Regions from separate parts of the Coralliovum pocilloporae genome, predicted to be linked through region 1. Evidence: predicted binding sites of a transcription regulator. Region 1 holds the regulator's gene; the other holds the start of a gene.

What was found. The regulator LexA, encoded in region 1, represses DNA repair genes until DNA is damaged. The targets are predictions, from matches to a motif close to TGTTCNNNNTGTGTTCNG.
Region 2: a site for LexA is predicted at 1,836-1,853, ahead of RA157_RS11920 (TIGR04283 family arsenosugar biosynthesis glycosyltransferase). Genes of this name have one in related genera too.

What each region holds. Positions count from the first base shown of each region.
Region 1 is NZ_CP132542.1:3,461,054-3,464,263, reverse strand. It holds gene RA157_RS15675 (ComEC/Rec2 family competence protein) at 1-1,548, shown strand, start outside; gene lexA (transcriptional repressor LexA) at 1,636-2,358, opposite strand; gene RA157_RS15665 (WbqC family protein) at 2,567-3,210, shown strand, end outside.
Region 2 is NZ_CP132542.1:2,600,249-2,603,458, forward strand. It holds gene RA157_RS11910 (VOC family protein) at 1-538, shown strand, start outside; gene RA157_RS11915 (PA0069 family radical SAM protein) at 577-1,674, opposite strand; gene RA157_RS11920 (TIGR04283 family arsenosugar biosynthesis glycosyltransferase) at 1,936-2,625, shown strand; gene RA157_RS11925 (TIGR04282 family arsenosugar biosynthesis glycosyltransferase) at 2,622-3,210, shown strand, end outside.

The DNA of each region.
Region 1 (3,210 bases):
CGGGCGACCCTTTCAGATATAAGGCAAAGTCTGGCTCTGCGTATTATGGAGAGCCTGCCGGGCAGGAACGGCGCGCTTGCTGTAGCGCTGGTTACAGGGGATAGAGGGCTGATACCCAACGACACTGTAGAAGCCCTGCGTGCCTCTGGCCTTGCGCATGTCCTGGCTATTTCCGGAATGCATATGGCGATTGTTGCTGGAGCTGTCTACTGGCTCTTGCGTGCCATATTCGCGGCGTTTCCATATCTCGCTCTCCATCATCCGATCAGGAAGTGGGCGGCTACGGGAGCTCTTCTGTCTGCCGTGATTTATCTTGCCTTGTCCGGGGCCGGTGTGGCGACACAGCGGGCCTTTATCATGACAGCTATATTTCTGACAGCCGTCTTGTTTGATCGAAGCGCCCTGACGCTCAGAAACCTCGCTTTGGCAGCGCTATGTGTGCTTCTGATCGCGCCGGAGAGCCTTCTGTCCCCAGGATTTCAGATGTCTTTCGCCGCTGCGGCCAGTCTGATTGCAGTGTTTGAGCGATTGACCTGGTCAAGAGATAGTAACGGACACGCAAGCCTGGTGATGGAGCAGCCCGGACGATTTGCAGCTGCCTTGAGGACCCTTATCCGCTGGTTCGGTGCTCTGATCCTGTCTTCCCTTGTTGCCGGCCTGGCAACGGGTATCTTTGCAGCCTATCATTTCAACCGCGTGGCGGAGTTTGGTCTGATTGCCAACAGCCTGGCGATGCCTGTTGTCACCTTCATCTTGATGCCGGTTCTTCTGCTGGGTGTTCTGCTGATCCCGTTTGGGTATGACAGTCTCGCGTTTTCTGTGGTCGGATGGTCGCTTGATGCTGTGGTCGGGATTGCGAATTGGGTTGATCAACTCAGCGATTTCGGCGGGATTGGTCAGTTTCCTGCAGCAACGCCTGTTCTGGCTGGATTGGGGCTTGGCTGGTTGTGCATCTGGTCAAACCGCTGGCGATGGCTCGGTTTTGCCGTTCTGTTGATAGCGGTTTCTATCAAGCCACTGCACAGACAGCCCGACATCCTGGTTGCTGAAAGCGGGGCGCAGGTGGTTTACCGTTTGTCATCGGGTCAATACCAACTCGTTCAAACCCGGCGCAACACATTCACAGCAGAACTTTGGGCTCAGGCTCTTGCGGACCCGGATCTGTTGTCATCAACCAAAAACGATTCTGATGCCTTAAGCTGTGATGATCAGGGTTGCGTTCTTCGCGCAGCGCATGTGCTCTCAGTCGCCAAGAGCCCTGAGGCAGCGCATTGGGATTGTCATTCTGCTGATATCGTCATCAGCCGTTTTCCTTTGCCCGAGACATGCAAGGCTGATTTGGCTATCGATGGTCAACGGTTGAGAGAGCAGGGTACATTGGCTGTCTATCTTTCCGAGGTTATTGAGAACCCGACAGCCAACATCAATCAGGGGAATTCACGAAACGACTTTTACGTTGTGCCTGCCGCCTCAAATCATAACCGCCCCTGGTCCCGTAACAGACAGAAAGCTGCGTCCAGTCAATTGGGTCAGAGCAAATTGCGCTGAATGGGATCCAGACCACAGGCTCAACACCTTTGCTGGAGCGGTCTTTTCGCCAAACCGGCTTCCACTTTGGCGCATCACGCTTTCGGTTCAATACTGGCGAACGAGCCCGACCAGACGGCCTTGCACCTTTACACGGTCAGGTCCGAAAATTCGCGTCTCATAGGCCGGGTTTGCTGCTTCAAGTGCAATGGAAGCCCCTTTTTTGCGCAGGCGCTTCAGAGTGGCTTCTTCATCGTCCACAAGAGCAACGACAATATCGCCGGTATTCGCTGATTCTGTCTTGAAAATCAGAACTGTGTCGCCATCCAGAATGCCTGCCTCAATCATGGAGTCGCCCTTGACCTCAAGCGCGTAGTGATCGCCTGGTTTCGAGGACAGAAGCTCCGGAGGAACTGCGATGGTATGGGAATGGCTCTGAATGGCAGAGATTGGCGTCCCCGCTGCGATACGACCCATCACCGGGATTGAAACGGACTGCCCGGCATCATCGAACTGATCGTTGGTTGGCTTGGCTGGTGGTTTCTTGCCAAGAGAGCCTTCAATAACAGCCGGAGAGAACCCCTTCTGCCGTGGTGACGCCAGACTGGGGGATACGGATTCCGGTAACTTGATAACCTCAAGTGCTCGCGCCCGGTTTGGAAGCCGTCGCAGAAAGCCACGTTCCTCAAGCGCAGTGATAAGGCGATGAATGCCTGACTTGGACCTGAGATCAAGCGCGTCCTTCATCTCGTCAAAGGATGGCGGAATGCCCGTTTCTTTCAAACGCTCATGAATGAACAGCAAAAGTTCATATTGTTTCTGAGTGAGCATACCACCCTCCGGACCGATTTCTGATCGAATCAATGCGTACAAAACGCGAACATAGAATACATATTCTGGTTATGTTCTTCAAGAGAGGTTAACGTCACGGCAAATTTGATGTGTGGTTTTCGATATGGTTTGCTCTATTTTCGATAATATTGGCGGAGAGAGTCGCGCCCTCGACTTGTAAGCTACCCTGAGTTTTTACCGGACAGTCATGAAAAAAGTTGCGATCCTTCAGTCCAATTATATTCCCTGGAAAGGGTATTTTGACATCATCCGACAGGTGGATCTGTTCATTTTTCATGATGATCTACGCTACACAAAAAATGACTGGCGGAACCGGAATCGCATTCAGACAGAGACAGGTAGTCGATGGGTTACGATTCCTTGCGGGACGGATCAAAACAGGCTGATTAATGAGGTGAGGGTAGACCAGGTGGACTGGCAGGCCCAGCACTATCGACTGTTGGAAGAGAACTATCGAGCTGCACCTTACTGGGATGTCTATTCTGACTTTGTCAAAGAGGTCTATTTGAAAAGAAAATGGCAGTTTCTTTCCGAGCTGAACCAGTTTCTGATCCGCCATATTGCTTCCGAGTTTCTTGGTGCGCAGACCGCATTTGATCAGTCTGAAAACTATAACCTGTCTCACCGTGGTGAAGCGCGCGTGCTGGAACTTCTCACGAAAGCCGGAGCCACCCGTTATCTCAGCGGTCCGGCCGGGCGAAATTACCTGCAGGAAAACAGCTTTGATGATTGCGGTATCATGCTCGAATATATGGATTATTCATCTTATCGCCCCTACAGGCAATGCCACGAGCCATTCGATCATGCCGTTACGATACTGGATCTGCTCTT
Region 2 (3,210 bases), 860 kb from region 1:
CGGAGCCTCCCATATTGATATGGGCACACACAACAGGCGGGTCAGGTTGGGCACAGACTGCTATCTCGAAGTCATCGCCATTGATGCCGATGCCCAATCACCGATGACACCGCGATGGTTCGGTCTTGATCAGGTTGACACGGTTCGATCTGACTGGGCTGAAGGGCGTCGCCTGAGAGGCTGGGTTGCGAGAACCCGAGACATGGAGAACCTGCTTTCAGCGCACGGTCAGTATCTCGGTCAGAAACGATGGCTTGAGAACGATTTCTATTTCGCTGTTCCCGAGGACGGCTCGCTGCCCATGGATGGGGTTTTACCTTCTGTCATTGATATGGGAGACGAACCTCCAACCGCTGCGGGGCTTGAGGACCAGGGAATTCGGCTTTTGGAATTCGTTCTGGAACACCCCGAGCCATCCAGGGTTTTGGCGCTTTACAGCGCAATGGATGTCATCAATCCTCCCAAGGTGAGGCAAGGCGACAGTCCTGCGTATTTTGCACAGTTTGACACGCCCCGAGGCATCAGGACACTACGATAAGTGTTCTCTCTTTTCTCCGCCGGGGGTCGCTTTGTTCTTCAAAACAGATCAAGTTGCTCCCCTGCGACTCTTGGCCTTGTGAAACTATCTGAAGACAGGCGTCTTCGCATGCGGTTGAGGCCGAGGCGTTTCACGGCGAGGGTGAAACGGTTGCGGATGGTTTCGGCATAGGGGCCCTGGCCGCGCATTCGGCGACCAAATGTGGAATCGTAATCCTGACCGCCGCGCATGGATTTGAGCAGGGACAGCACGTGCCTGTACTTGTCCGGATAATGGGTCAGCAGCCAGTCCCGGAAAATCTCGCTTACCTCAAGAGGGAGGCGCAGGAGGATATACCCGGCTTCCTGCGCGCCGGCTTCTCTGGCTGCCTCAAGAATGCTTTCAAGCTCGGCATCATTCAGGGCAGGGACCATGGGAGCTGCGAGAACAGCGGTTGGAATACCCGCATCAGAGAGGGCCTGCAGGGTTTCCAACCGCCGTTCGGGGGCCGCGGCGCGAGGTTCCATGGCACGGTGCAGTTTGCGGTCAAGAGTGGTGACGGAGACGGCCACCTTGACCAGATTGCGTTCAGCCATGCGGCTCAGAATGTCGATATCGCGCTGGATCAGTGCTGACTTGGTTACAATGCCCACCGGGTGATTGCAGGCGTCCAGCACCTCCAGCACGTCCCGCATGATGCGGTATTGCTTTTCGATGGGCTGATAGGGGTCTGTATTGGTGCCAATCGCCAGAGTCTTCGGCTGGTATTTCGGATGGGCCAGTTCCTTTTCCAGAAGCCGGGCCGCATCCGGTTTGGCAAACAGGCGCGTTTCAAAATCAAGCCCCGGCGACAGGCCCATATAGGCGTGGGTCGGGCGGGCGAAGCAGTAGGAACAGCCATGTTCGCAACCCCGATAGGGATTGATTGACCGGTCAAAGGGAATGTCTGGCGAGTCATTCCGGGTGATGATCTTTTTTGGCTTTTCAATCTGCACATCGGTGCGGATAGGGAGAGCATCCTCGTCCGGACCCCAGCCGTCATCAAAGGCAACACGCGTCTCTGATTCATAGCGCCCGGATTGATTGGCAACAGCCCCCCGCCCGCGCCGGAAATCGGCAGAGATCCGTGTGTCTTCAGGAGCCCTGAACTCAGGCATATCCGGTTCGCGGGTTCCGGAGCCAGATATCTGGGCGTCAGATACCCGCGCACCTGGCGCTCCTGAAGTAGCGACAGACGGCTCCCTGTCCGAACTGCGAAATGCAGATTGGCGCATGATTTTTGTTCCTGTATTGTTCTTATTCAGATTAGTGAGTTAATAAGAACATATCAAGAACAAATAAGATGCTATCCAATCTGGAATATGTTGCGGTGCAAAAAATCCTATGGTGTGGCTGGGAAAGCATGATAAAACCCGCTCATGCTGTCTGTTGTTATACCTACGCTGAATGCTGGAAAGATCTTGCCACAGACCCTGTCGGCACTTGTGCCGGGGGCAGTTGCCGGGCTCGTGTCCCAGGTGATCATCGCCGATGGCGGGTCTGGTGATAACACCCATGCGGTGTCTGATGATGCCGGATGTGACTGGCTGAATGCGCCAGAGGGCCGGGGCAGTCAGCTGGCTGCAGCAGCCGAGCTGGCCCGCGGAGACTGGCTGCTGTTTCTGCATGCGGATACGGTTCTCTCAGAAGGCTGGATTCGGGAGGTCGAGCATTTTATCGAGCGGGCCGAACGAAATGACCAAACAGACCGTGCTGCCTATTTCCGCTTTGCCCTTGATGATCTCGGTGGCAAGGCCCGCTTGTTGGAAAAGATTGTTGCTCTCCGCTGTGCGCTGTTTGCCCTGCCATATGGCGATCAGGGGCTCCTGATCCACAAGCAGACTTATCGGGCGCTTGGCGGTTTCCGCTCCGTGCCGCTGATGGAGGATGTGGACCTTGTCCGCCGGGTGGGGCGCAGCCGCCTTTACGGGCTGAGGACAGAAGCGATTACCAGCGCAGTGCGCTATCGCAAGAACGGTTTCCTGCCCCGCATGATGAGGAATATCGTCTGCCTGTCGCTCTATTATCTCGGCGTTCCACCCCGTCATATCAAAAGGCTCTACGGGTGATCCGCAATCAGCTCGTCATCATGGTCAAGGCTCCGCGCATGGGGCTGGTGAAGACCCGCTTGAGCCGTGGCATCGGCGCGAGTGAGGCGCTGCGCTTTTACAGAACGGCAACGGGCAATCTGATCCGGCGGCTGGGCAGGGATGGGCGTTGGCAGACACATCTGGCAATCGCTCCGGATAGAGACCTGCAAAGCCCGGTCTGGCCGGATCACGTACGGCGAATGAGCCAGGGGCAGGGGGACCTCGGTGCCCGCATGCAGCATGTGTTTGACAGTCTGCCAGCCGGGCCAGTGGTGATTGTCGGCTCGGATATTCCCGGCATCAGTGCGGATCACATAGACACCGCATTCCGCGCGCTGGGGCAATCCGATGTGGTGATTGGTCCTGCACTGGATGGTGGTTACTGGCTGATCGGCCAGAAGCGCAGGCCAACGGTTCTCTCCCTGTTCGATGGGGTGCGCTGGTCGTCTGAAACAACGCTGGATGACACGCTGGCCAATGCGCGCCAGGCATCTGTTGCCCGGCTCGAGCCTCTGCCGGATGTGGATGAGGCTGAAGATTACAAGGCCTGGCGCGCGCAGAAGC